2 regions of the Streptosporangium sp. NPDC002544 genome follow, and region 1 is predicted to be linked to the other one. Evidence: predicted binding sites of a transcription regulator. Region 1 holds the regulator's gene; the other holds the start of a gene.
What was found. The regulator LexA, encoded in region 1, represses DNA repair genes until DNA is damaged. The targets are predictions, from matches to a motif close to TCGAACANNTGTTCGA.

Region 1 (5,435 bases):
TCTGCCGACCCGCTCGGACGGCTGTCTCCTGTTCGCCGTGATCGGGCCTGTTTCCCCAGGCCACGAATATGCCTTGCGGGCTGCGATAGTCTTGCTCTATGCGTGCCGCGAGCCTGCTTACCGGGCCGCATCGGCCTCTCCGCCCCTGAGCGCCCTGCCGATGCGGCCGCCCTCCGCGTGAGCGGGGGGTTTTTGCATTGGGCCAGGCGGGTCAGACCATCCACGCAGACATACCCGAGGGAAAATCGACGTGAGCGAGCGAGCCGACATGCAGAGCGACGAGCAGCACTATGACCCGCAGGCCCTGCAGGTCAAGTGGCAGCGCCGGTGGGAGGAACTGGACCCCTTCCGGGCCTCCGACGACCCCGCCGACCCGCGTGAGCGGCGCTACATGCTCGACATGTTCCCCTACCCCTCGGGCGACCTGCACATGGGACACGCAGAGGTTTTCGCCATCGGTGACGTCGTATCCCGCTACTGGGTGCAGCGCGGCTACAACGTGTTGCACCCCATCGGCTGGGACTCCTTCGGCCTGCCCGCGGAGAACGCCGCGATCAAGCGCGATGCCCACCCCGCCGAGTGGACCTACGCCAACATCGAGACCCAGGCCAACTCCTTCAAGCGCTACGCGATCTCCTTCGACTGGTCCAGCCGCCTGCACACCAGCGACGCCGAGTACTACAAATGGACCCAGTGGCTGTTCATCCGCTTCTTCGAGCGCGGCCTGGCCTACCGTAAGGGCGGCCTGGTCAACTGGTGCCCCAACGACCAGACCGTGCTGGCCAACGAGCAGGTCAAGGACGGCAGGTGTGAGCGCTGCGGTGCCGAGGTCGTCCGTCGTGAGTTGACCCAGTGGTACTTCAAGATCACTGACTACGCGGACCGGCTGCTGGACGACATGGCCCAACTGGAGGGGGGCTGGCCCGAGCGCGTGCTGACCATGCAGCGCAACTGGATCGGCCGATCCGAGGGCGCCGACGTCAACTTCGTGATCGAGGGCCGTGACGAGCCGGTCACCGTCTACACCACCCGTCCCGACACCCTGTACGGCGCCACCTTCTTCGTGGTCGCCCCGGACGCGCCGCTGGCCGAGGAGATCGTCGCCGATGACCGGCGCGAGGCGTTCGAGGCCTACCGGGCCGATGTGTCCAAGCTATCCGACATCGACCGGCTGTCCACCGAGAAGGAGAAGACCGGCGTCTTCCTGGGCCGGTACGCGATCAACCCGGTCAACGGGGAGCGCATGCCGATCTGGGCGGCCGACTACGTGCTGTCCGACTACGGTCATGGCGCGATCATGGCCGTGCCCGCACACGACCAGCGCGACCTGGACTTCGCCCGCGCCTTCGACCTGCCGGTACGGGTCGTCGTACACACCGGCCTGGCCGACCCCGGTGAGACCGGCATCGCCACCGCCGGTGACGGTGCGATGGTCAACTCCGGCCCGCTGGACGGCCTGACCAAGGCCGACGCGATCCGGAAGATCATCGAGGTGCTGAGCGAGCGGGGCACCGGCCGCTTCACGGTCAACTTCCGGCTGCGCGACTGGCTGCTGTCCCGCCAGCGCTTCTGGGGTTGCCCGATCCCGATCATCCACTGCGCCGACTGTGGCGAGGTCCCCGTCCCCGATGACCAGTTGCCCGTCACCCTGCCCGACCTGCGAGGTGAGGCCCTGGCACCCAAGGGGGTCTCCCCGCTGGCCTCGGCCGAAGACTGGGTCAACGTCTCCTGTCCCAAGTGCGGCGGCCCGGCCAGGCGCGACACCGACACGATGGACACCTTCGTCGACTCCTCGTGGTACTTCCTGCGCTATGTCAACCCCTCCTACGAGGACGGCCCGTTCGACGTCGAGGGCGTCCGCAGGTGGGGCCCGATCGACCAGTACGTCGGGGGTGTCGAGCACGCCGTGCTGCACCTGCTGTACGCCAGGTTCTTCACCAAGGTCCTGCACGACATGGGAATGGTCGACTTCGTCGAGCCCTTCACCCGCCTGCTGAATCAGGGGCAGGTCATCAACCAGGGCAAGGCGATGTCCAAGTCGCTGGGCAACGGCGTCGACCTGGGTGAGCAGATCGACGCCTACGGTGTCGACGCGGTCAGGCTGACCGTCGTCTTCGCCGGCCCGCCCGAGGACGACATCGACTGGGCCGACGTCTCGCCGGCCGCGTCCCAGAAGTTCCTGGCCCGGGCGTTCCGCGTGATGGCCGAGGCGGGGGCGGCCTCCGCTCCCGGCGTCGACTTCGCAGGTGGGGACCTGAACCTGCGCAAGGTCGTGCACCACACGATCGACGAGGTCACCAGGCTGGTCGACTCCCACCGCTTCAACGTCGCGGTGGCCCGGATGATGGAGCTGACGAGCGCGGCCCGCAAGGCCATCGACTCCGGGCCCGGTGCCGCCGACCCCGCGGTCAGGGAGGCCGCGGAGACGCTGGCGGTCATGCTCTCCCTGGTCGCGCCGTACGCGGCCGAGGAGGGCTGGGAGCGGCTGGGACACAGCGGCTCGGTCGCGGTCGCGGGCTGGCCGGCGGTGGACCCGGCGCTGCTCGTCCAGGACTCCGTCACCTGCGTCGTCCAGGTCGCGGGCAAGGTGCGCGACCGGCTGGAGGTCTCTCCGGAGATCTCCGAGGCGGACCTGAAGGCGCTGGCGCTGGCGTCGGAGAAGGTCCAGGCGTTCCTGCCCGGTGGTGCGCCGCGTAAGGTCATCGTGCGCGCGCCCAAGCTGGTCAACATCGTCCCGTAGACGTTCGAGAGGGGCGCGCGTCCAGCGTGCGCCCCCGAACGTTCATGGGCCGGCCGACGTTCGGCTCATCCGGCTCCGGCACTGCCCGCCGCTCGTCGTACCGTCATCCGAAAACACGCAGGGCGACCGGCACCCCGACGTCGGGGTGCCGGTCGCCCTGCGTGGCGTGCGTTCTTGGGCGTGTGGCCCGGAGGGTTGAAGGCGCGTGCCTCAGAGCTTGCGGAGGACCGCCACGACCTTGCCGAGCACGGTGGCCTCGTCACCCGGGATCGGGTCGTAGTTGGGGTTGTGCGGGACCAGCCAGACGTGGCCGTCCCTGCGCTTGAAGGTCTTGACCGTGGCCTCGCCGTCGATCATCGCCGCGACCACGTCACCGTTGTCGGCCACCGGCTGCTGGCGTACGACCACCCAGTCGCCGTTGGCGATGGCGGCCTCGATCATCGAGTCTCCGGTCACCTGGAGGAGGAAGAGCGTGCCCTCGCCGACGAGTTGCTTGGGCAGGGCGAAGACATCCTCGATGCTCTCCTCGGCGAGGATCGGGCCACCGGCGGCGATCCGGCCGACGAGTGGCACATAGGCGGCGGTCGGGCGGCTGACCGGGGTCTCGTCCTCGCCGGAGTCGGGATCCACCCACAGCACGGGCTCGCCGGGAAGGCGCACCTCCAGAGCACGGGGGCGGTGCGGGTCACGCCGCAGGTAGCCCTTGCGCTGCAAAGCCGTCAACTGGTGCGACACGCTGGAGGTGCTGGTGAGCTGCACCGCCTCACCGATCTCCCGCATGGACGGCGGGTAACCGCGCTGCTGCACGGAGTCGCGGATCACTTCAAGGATCTTCCGCTGCCTGGGGGTGAGGCCAAGGGAGTCACGCCTTCGCACCGCCAGATCGCTGGCGGCCGAACCGTTCTCGTTGTGCTGGCTCATACGAACTCCTCGCCTCCCGGCCTGTATCTGATATGTCGCACACAGCGACCATACAACGGCCGAAGATCATATTCAAACAATTGTTCGAATGTCCTCGATATCGGCGGCGCCGTGGTGTACAACATCGTACGGGAGTTCGATCGACATCGTGTTCGATTCACCGATCTTTCTTCGACATGTGTTCGGCCAGGTCGAGGGGATGGGGGCCACCGTGAAACCGACCGCGACGACACCACGATCCATGGCCGTGCCGAGATCCCGGACCGTGCGGCGATCGCCGGGGGCACCGCTGCTGCGCCTGGTGCCGCCACCGAGATCGGAGCCCGCTCCCGCGCCGGAATCGGGCAGGGGGGCCGGGGCGGGGCGGAGCCCGGAAGGCGGAAGGGTGCCGGGGCGGCCCGGGCGCGAGCGGGCGGCCGGGCGGCCTCGGGAGCCGGAGGCCGGGTGTGAGCCGAGGCCGAGACTCGGGCGTGGCGCGAGGCGTGGGCATGGGCCGGAGCCTCGGCGGGGGCTTGGACATGGGGTGCCGGGACGGGTGCCCGGGGCGGGAGCGGTTCGTGCCGGCGTCCGCCGCCCGGGTGCCGCCCGGCCCCGGACCGCCGGGCGGCCGCTCCGGCTCACCCGGCGTGGGAGGATCGTGGTGGTGACGGTGCTCGTACTGTTCACCCTGGGGATGCTCTGGGTCGGCGGGCGCATCGACACGGCCCTGGCGGGCGAGCGGACGGGTCACGGGGGGCTGCCCCGGATCACGGTGCACGTGGGTGACACGCTGTGGGAGATCGCGGACGCGTTGACGCAGGAGGGCGACGCCGGTCGGGCGGTCCATCGCATCATGGACCTCAACGGGCTGGCCGACTCCGAGGTCCGGCCCGGAACCCGGCTCTATCTCCCCGAGGACCTCATCCGCTGAGAAGAGGCGCATTCCGTGGGGTGCGTGGGATTTGGCCGGTGGGGTTCGAGGAAGGTGTGGGCGAGCCGCGCGGGAGGGTCCGATGAGGGTCCTGCCTGACATATCGTCTGGGACGCATGTGAGGGAAGGGGTGCGGAGTGCGTCGCCCGAGGGGCGACACGCCGAGGCGTGACGGCTGATCAGCGACTTCGTGTGGCGAGGGCCTTTCAACTTGCGTTCATGGTCGCGCACTTCTACCGTTAGACCACAACATCTAGTGGCTGCACCGCAACACTTCACCACAGATTGTGTTTCCATTACCGCATCTCGACTATTCGAGGGGCGTGCGCGAGCGTCTCGACATGCGCGCCATGGGGCAGGTGAGGTGGGTGAGCCGCTCTCGCAGCTCAAGGAGGCGACGCGCGTGCACTGTCCGTTCTGTCGTCATCCGGACACGCGAGTCATCGACAGCAGGGCCACCGAGGACGGCGGTGCCATCCGCCGCAGGCGCACGTGCCCGGAGTGCGGGCGCAGGTTCACCACACAGGAGACGGTCCTGCTCATGGTGAGCAAGCGCAGTGGCGTGACGGAGCCGTTCTTCAGGGACAAGGTGATCGCCGGGGTCCGGCGGGCCTGCCAGGGGCGGCCCGTCGGCGAGGACTCCCTGGCGCAGCTGGGCCAGCGGGTCGAGGAGAGCATCCGGGCCACCGGATGCGCCGAGATCGCGGCCCACGAGGTCGGGCTGGCGATCCTGGGGCCGCTCCGCGAACTGGACGAGGTGGCGTACCTGCGGTTCGCCTCCGTCTACCGGGGGTTCGAGACCCTGGCCGACTTCGAGGCGGAGATCGAGCAGCTCCGGGCGGGGCGCTCCAGCGGGCAAGACTG
Region 2 (5,435 bases), on a different contig from region 1:
GGTCATGACCAACGTGGACGTCGGGGTGTTCACCAAGTTCGCGGGGCTGGGCATGCTGCCCTCCTACACCGTCGAGCCCGGCGACAACGAGAAGGAACTCAAGATCACCGACCATCCCCCCGAGGACATGCACAGAGCCATCGCGCGGGCGATCGGCCTGGACGACATCAAGGTCCTCAGCGCGACACAGGACGTGTACGCCTCCGAACGGGAGCAGTGGGACGACGGCTGCAACGTGCTGGCCCTGCGACCCGGCGTGGTCGTGGCCTACGAGCGCAACACCACCACCAACAACCACCTGCGCCGCAACGGGATCGAGGTCATCACGATCCGGGGCAGCGAGCTCGGCAGGGGCCGGGGCGGCCCGCGCTGCATGAGCTGCCCGCTGGAACGCGACGGCAGCTGAGCCCTCCCGGGAGCCGGGCGGGTCGCCGCCGCGAAACGCCGATCCACACCTCCGGCCGGACGGGACCGTCGCACCGGGTATTCCTCCCGGCCACCTTGTCGAAGATCATACTCTGGTCGCCGCACCCGAAGATGATGTTGCCCCGAATCCCCCAGAAGAAGCCAGCATCCGGCGAAAATCCCGTAAAAACTAGAGGTTTCGCGATGCGCGGTAGGACAACTACCGCGTTTGAGGCGGACCACATCGGACCGGATTCGACATCTTTTTTCCAATCAGCTTGACCTTAGGCGCCCACAGCTTTACCGTCACTGTCCGTAACCACACCTCGTGGCGTTATCGGGTGAACCCTGACGCACCGGTCACCGAAGACGCCTACCCCGGGCGCCAACCCGGTGACCGGGGCATAAGTTGCGAGGTAGCACAATCAAGTTGAGAGCAGTACATACAGAGCCGGGGGGCCACACCATGCCGTCTGAGTACGCCAAATCGCTGGGTGCACGACTCCGCGCCATTCGCACCCAGCAGGGCCTGTCCCTGCACGGAGTCGAAGAGAAGTCCCGCGGGCGCTGGAAGGCGGTCGTCGTGGGCTCCTACGAGCGTGGCGACCGTGCCGTCACCGTGCAGAAGCTTGCCGAGCTGGCTGATTTCTACGGGGTGCCGGTCTCGGAGTTGCTGCCCGGAGGGGCTGCTCCCAGTCCTCTGGGCCCGACCCCGAAACTTGTGATCGACCTTGAGCGCCTTGCCCAGCTCCCCAAGGAGAAGGCCGGCGCGCTTGCCCGCTACGCGGCCACCATCCAGAGCCAGCGTGGCGACTACAACGGCAAGGTGCTGTCCATCCGCCAGGAGGACCTCCGCTCCCTTGCCGTGATCTACGACAAGTCCCCCAGCGAGCTCACCGAGGAGCTCATCGGCTGGGGCGTCCTGGACCCCGAGGCACGCCGCGCCGTCGAGTCCTTCTGACCGTCTGACCGGTCGTGGGTGCGCCGGGACCGGCGTGCCCACCCCGCTCTAAAAATCTTGCTCTCAGCAGAACGTTAGCTTCATTCCGCCCCGGCTCACGGCCACTGTGGTAGGAAAAGGCAAACATTCGATCGGCGAGACACGGTGGACATGACTTCGGGAGATGATCGGCTCGATCACTCTCGACCGCGCTCAAAAAGCCGTCTCCACTCGGTCATGGTGTCGCTGGGATCGACCAGGACGCGCACCTTCCTGCGGTTGCTGGCATCGATCGGCACCACCAGGACCCAGGACACCCTGAAGCTGCTGCCGTTCGTCGTCATGGCCGTGGTGGCCGTGATCGACTTCGGCTCGGGCCCCACGTCCGGCCTCCTCCCGCTGCTCGCCCTCGGCCCGGCCTTCGCCAGTGTGGCCTGCGGCCTGGCCCGCACCACCGTGATCGGCGTCGTCGCCCTGGTGCTGTGCGTCGCGCTCGGCCTCTACAACGACATCCTCTGGGCGCCGCGTACCAACATCACCATGTTCGCCATCCTCGGCGTCACCGTGGCCAGCGTGCTGGCCAGCGCCGGGCGGCTGCGCCACGAGCGCCAGCTCGCCGACGTGCGCTCGGTGGCCGAGGCCGCCCAGCGGGTGCTGCTGCGCCCGGTGCCCCGCCGCGCCGGTCCCGGCATAGGCGTGGCCGTCTCGTACACCTCCGCCACGGCCGAGGCCAGGATCGGCGGTGACCTGTACGAGGTCGTCACCACCCCGCACGGGGTGCGGATCATCGTGGGAGACGTGCAGGGCAAGGGCCTGGAGGCCGTGGAGACCGCGGCCGTGGTGCTCGGCGCCTTCCGCGAGGCGGCCCACGACGAGAAGAAGCTCCAGGGCGTCGTGGCACGGCTGGAGAAGGCACTGACCCGCGAGTTGTCCGGCGAGCAGTTCGTGACCGCCGTACTGGCCGAGATCCGCGGCGGTTCCACCATCGCCGTCATCAACTGTGGCCACCCCCCGCCCATGGTGCTGGACGCCGAGGGCACGATCTGGTTCGCCGACCCGCCGGACGAGGCCCTGCCGCTGGGCATGAGCGCACTACAGGCCAGCAAGCCGCAGCCGCACCACATCCCTTTCGAGCCGGGAGACCAGGTCCTCTTCTACACCGACGGGGTCATCGAGGCGCGCAACGGGTTCGGCGAGTTCTACCCGCTGCCGGAGCGGGCGCACCTGCTGGACGGTGAGGACGACCCTCAGGGGTCGCTGGACGCTCTGCGCGCGGACCTGCTCCACCACGTGGGCAGACCGCTGGGCGACGACGCCGCCATGCTCCTGCTGCGCCACCGCGCCGTCCAGGAGAACTCCTCCGCGGCGTAGACCGCCTCGGGTCCTGCCCGCCACGGCCGGTCGGACGGCGCCACGCCGCGTCGTCGCCGGTCACCACCGCCGGTCATCAAGGCACGCCGCGACGCCCTCCTCCGGCCTCGCGACACCCTCTGAACCAACCCGTCTGAACCAACCGTCTGACCGACCTCGCCACGGCGAGATCCGCCGGAGGGGACCTAACCCGCCAGCGGGACGTGGCCCGGGAGCACGGGTTGCGCCGGCACCCCGAGCAGGTTCTCGACCTCGATGACGAAGCGCTCCGCCTCGGAGATGAGCTCCTCGGCGTCTCGCGGCGACACCGTGCGGGTCAGCCCCGCCTCGGCGGCGGCCCGCTTGGCCGCGCTCGTCTCGAAGTAGGGCGCCCACTCGGCCAGCCGGGGCTCGGCCTCGGGGAGCAGCTCCCAGGCACTGCGCAGCCTGCGCCTGCGGCCCTGCATGGGACGGGGGCGCGCGGCCAGGACGGCGGCGGCCGCCCTGAGCGCCGCGAGGTGGGCCGCGACGTAACGAGCGGCGGAGGTCCGGGCGGCGGCGGCCTCTTCGAGACAGTCGCGCGCGTCTGTGAGGTGCGCCCGCACCGTGGGGGACAGTCGGGGCCCACCGGAATCGCCGAGCCGAGGGGTCATGTGCGTCAGCCTCCTTGGTCGCAAGCGGCTCCCGGCGTTTTCACCGGCGGTGTCAACATTCGCAGACCCCACCGACAAATCCACCGGGCGGCCGGACGAGGAGCTTCCCCTCTCCCCGCCCGTCCCGACCTGGGCCCGATCGTCTCCTCCGACGACGTGGATCCGGCCGGCCACCCTGGACACGGGCTGCGAGCCCCGCGTCATTACATCGAACATAAATTCGACCACTAATACTGTCAAGTAAAACGGCGAACAAAAGTTCGATCTTCTGATATGACGGAGGCCCCGGGAGATCTCCGTCTCCCGGGGCCTCCGCTCGCCGAGCGCCGATCCGCCCGCAGGCTCGCCCGCTCCGCCGCGCTACCGGGCGAACCTGCCTCGGACATGCACCGGCACCCCGGTGCCGAGCAGACCGGGAAGGACCTCCGCCACGTGCATCGGCAGCCGGACACAGCCGTGGGAGGCGGGTGCCAGCGGCACCGACAGCGCGCCGTGGAAGGCGATGCCGCCGTTGAAGAAGATCGGGTTGTAGAGCTGGCCCAGGTAGGACTTGTGCCAGCCGTCCCTGCGCCAGGTGGTCTTGTAGTCGCCCGTCGGCGTGCGGGCGTCGCCGCAGAACCGCTGGGTCTTGCCCTCCCAGGTGGCCGTCTCGCAGTAGGCGATCCCACTGCCCGAGGAGGTGTGGCTGATCAGCCGCACCGCGCCGTTGACGTAGAGGACCATCACCTGGGTGGTGAGGTTCACCTCCACCCGGGTCGGCTTACCCCCGGGGACGAGCACCTTCGGCGCCAGCGGACTCTCCAGGGCCTGCCAGGTCCTGCGCGCCACGGTGCTGGTCGGCGAGATGCCGTTGACCTTCTGGAAGGCCCAGATCGCGGTCAGGGTCGCACCGCCGTAGCGGCCGTCGATCCTGCCCGGGGCGTAGCCGAGCTCGGCCAGCCTCTCCTGGAGCACCTTCACCGTGGCGCCCTTCGCGCCGAGCCTGAGCGTCTTGCCCGGTGCGACGAACCGGGACGCCTCGGTCCTCGTCGCGACGGCCGGCGCGGCCGAGACCGCGGCCCGGGCCTCGGCGACGCCCGCGGAAAGGGTGACGCCCGCGGAAGAGAGGAGCACGGCCCCCGCCGTCATCAGCGCGGCCGCTCCCAGCCGCTGTCCAACCCCCACTTTCCATCAACTCCTCATATCACTATGGATCAGGTCAAGGGACCATAGCGCACGGGTTCCCCGTGCAAGTGACCGGTTATGAAGCGGAAATCAACGGTCAACCCGTTTAGAGTGGCCAGGTGCCAGAAAAGTTGCATCCGAACGTTGAGAAAGTCGCCGCCGTGCTCCGTGAGCACGCCGTCCCCGGCGAGATCGTCACCTTCGCCGAGGCCACCCCGACCGCCGCCAGCGCCGCCGCGCAGCTCGGCTGCGAGGTCGGCGCCATCGCCAACAGCCTGATATTCGACGCCGACGGCGAGCCGCTCCTGGTTCTGACCAGCGGTGCCCACCGGGTCGACACCGACCTGATCGCCAGGACGGCCGGTGTGGCGAAGGTGAAGCGCGCCGATCCCGCCTTCGTGCGGGCGGCCACCGGCCAGGTCATCGGCGGCGTCGCCCCGATCGGCCATCCCGCCCCGGTCCGGACGCTGGTCGACACCTGGCTGGACAAGTACGACGTCGTCTGGGCCGCCGCCGGCCACCCGCACACCGTCTTCCCGACCTCCTTCGACGAGCTCGTCCGCATCACCGGCGGGGTCCCCGTCGAGGTCGAATGACCGCGATCCGGCGGTGAGCACGGCACGGCGCTCCCGCCACCGGCGCTGACCCGCGTCATGTCCTCCCTGCTAGGGTGCGACGCGTGATCGGACTGCGACGGATCGGCCCCGACGAGTTCACGCTCCGGTTGGACGCGGTCCTTGACGTCTACACCAAGGCGATGAACCCGCCCGCCGACCAGATCGCCGGCCGTAAGGCGATCATGGGAAACCACGCCACCAACCCGGCCTTCACCTGCCTGTTCGCCGAACTCTCCGACGGCACCCCGGTGGGGATCGCCTACGGTTTCCACGGGGTTTCCGGCCAGTGGTGGCACGACGTGGTCC

Region 2: the regulator LexA is predicted to act here: its motif matches at 3,597-3,612, upstream of ABT061_RS30485 (SAV_6107 family HEPN domain-containing protein).

Annotation. Positions count from the first base shown of each region.
Region 1 covers NZ_JBEOWJ010000028.1:105,900-111,334, reverse strand. The annotation lists gene leuS (leucine--tRNA ligase) at 269-2,740, shown strand; gene lexA (transcriptional repressor LexA) at 2,951-3,661, opposite strand; gene ABT061_RS34335 (LysM peptidoglycan-binding domain-containing protein) at 4,305-4,571, shown strand; gene nrdR (transcriptional regulator NrdR) at 4,975-5,435, shown strand, end outside.
Region 2 covers NZ_JBEOWJ010000023.1:66,123-71,557, reverse strand. The annotation lists gene ABT061_RS30500 (arginine deiminase) at 1-406, shown strand, start outside; gene bldD (transcriptional regulator BldD) at 872-1,366, shown strand; gene ABT061_RS30490 (PP2C family protein-serine/threonine phosphatase) at 1,583-2,716, shown strand; gene ABT061_RS30485 (SAV_6107 family HEPN domain-containing protein) at 2,902-3,348, opposite strand; gene ABT061_RS30480 (L,D-transpeptidase family protein) at 3,709-4,512, opposite strand; gene ABT061_RS30475 (YbaK/EbsC family protein) at 4,632-5,108, shown strand; gene ABT061_RS30470 (GNAT family N-acetyltransferase) at 5,192-5,435, shown strand, end outside.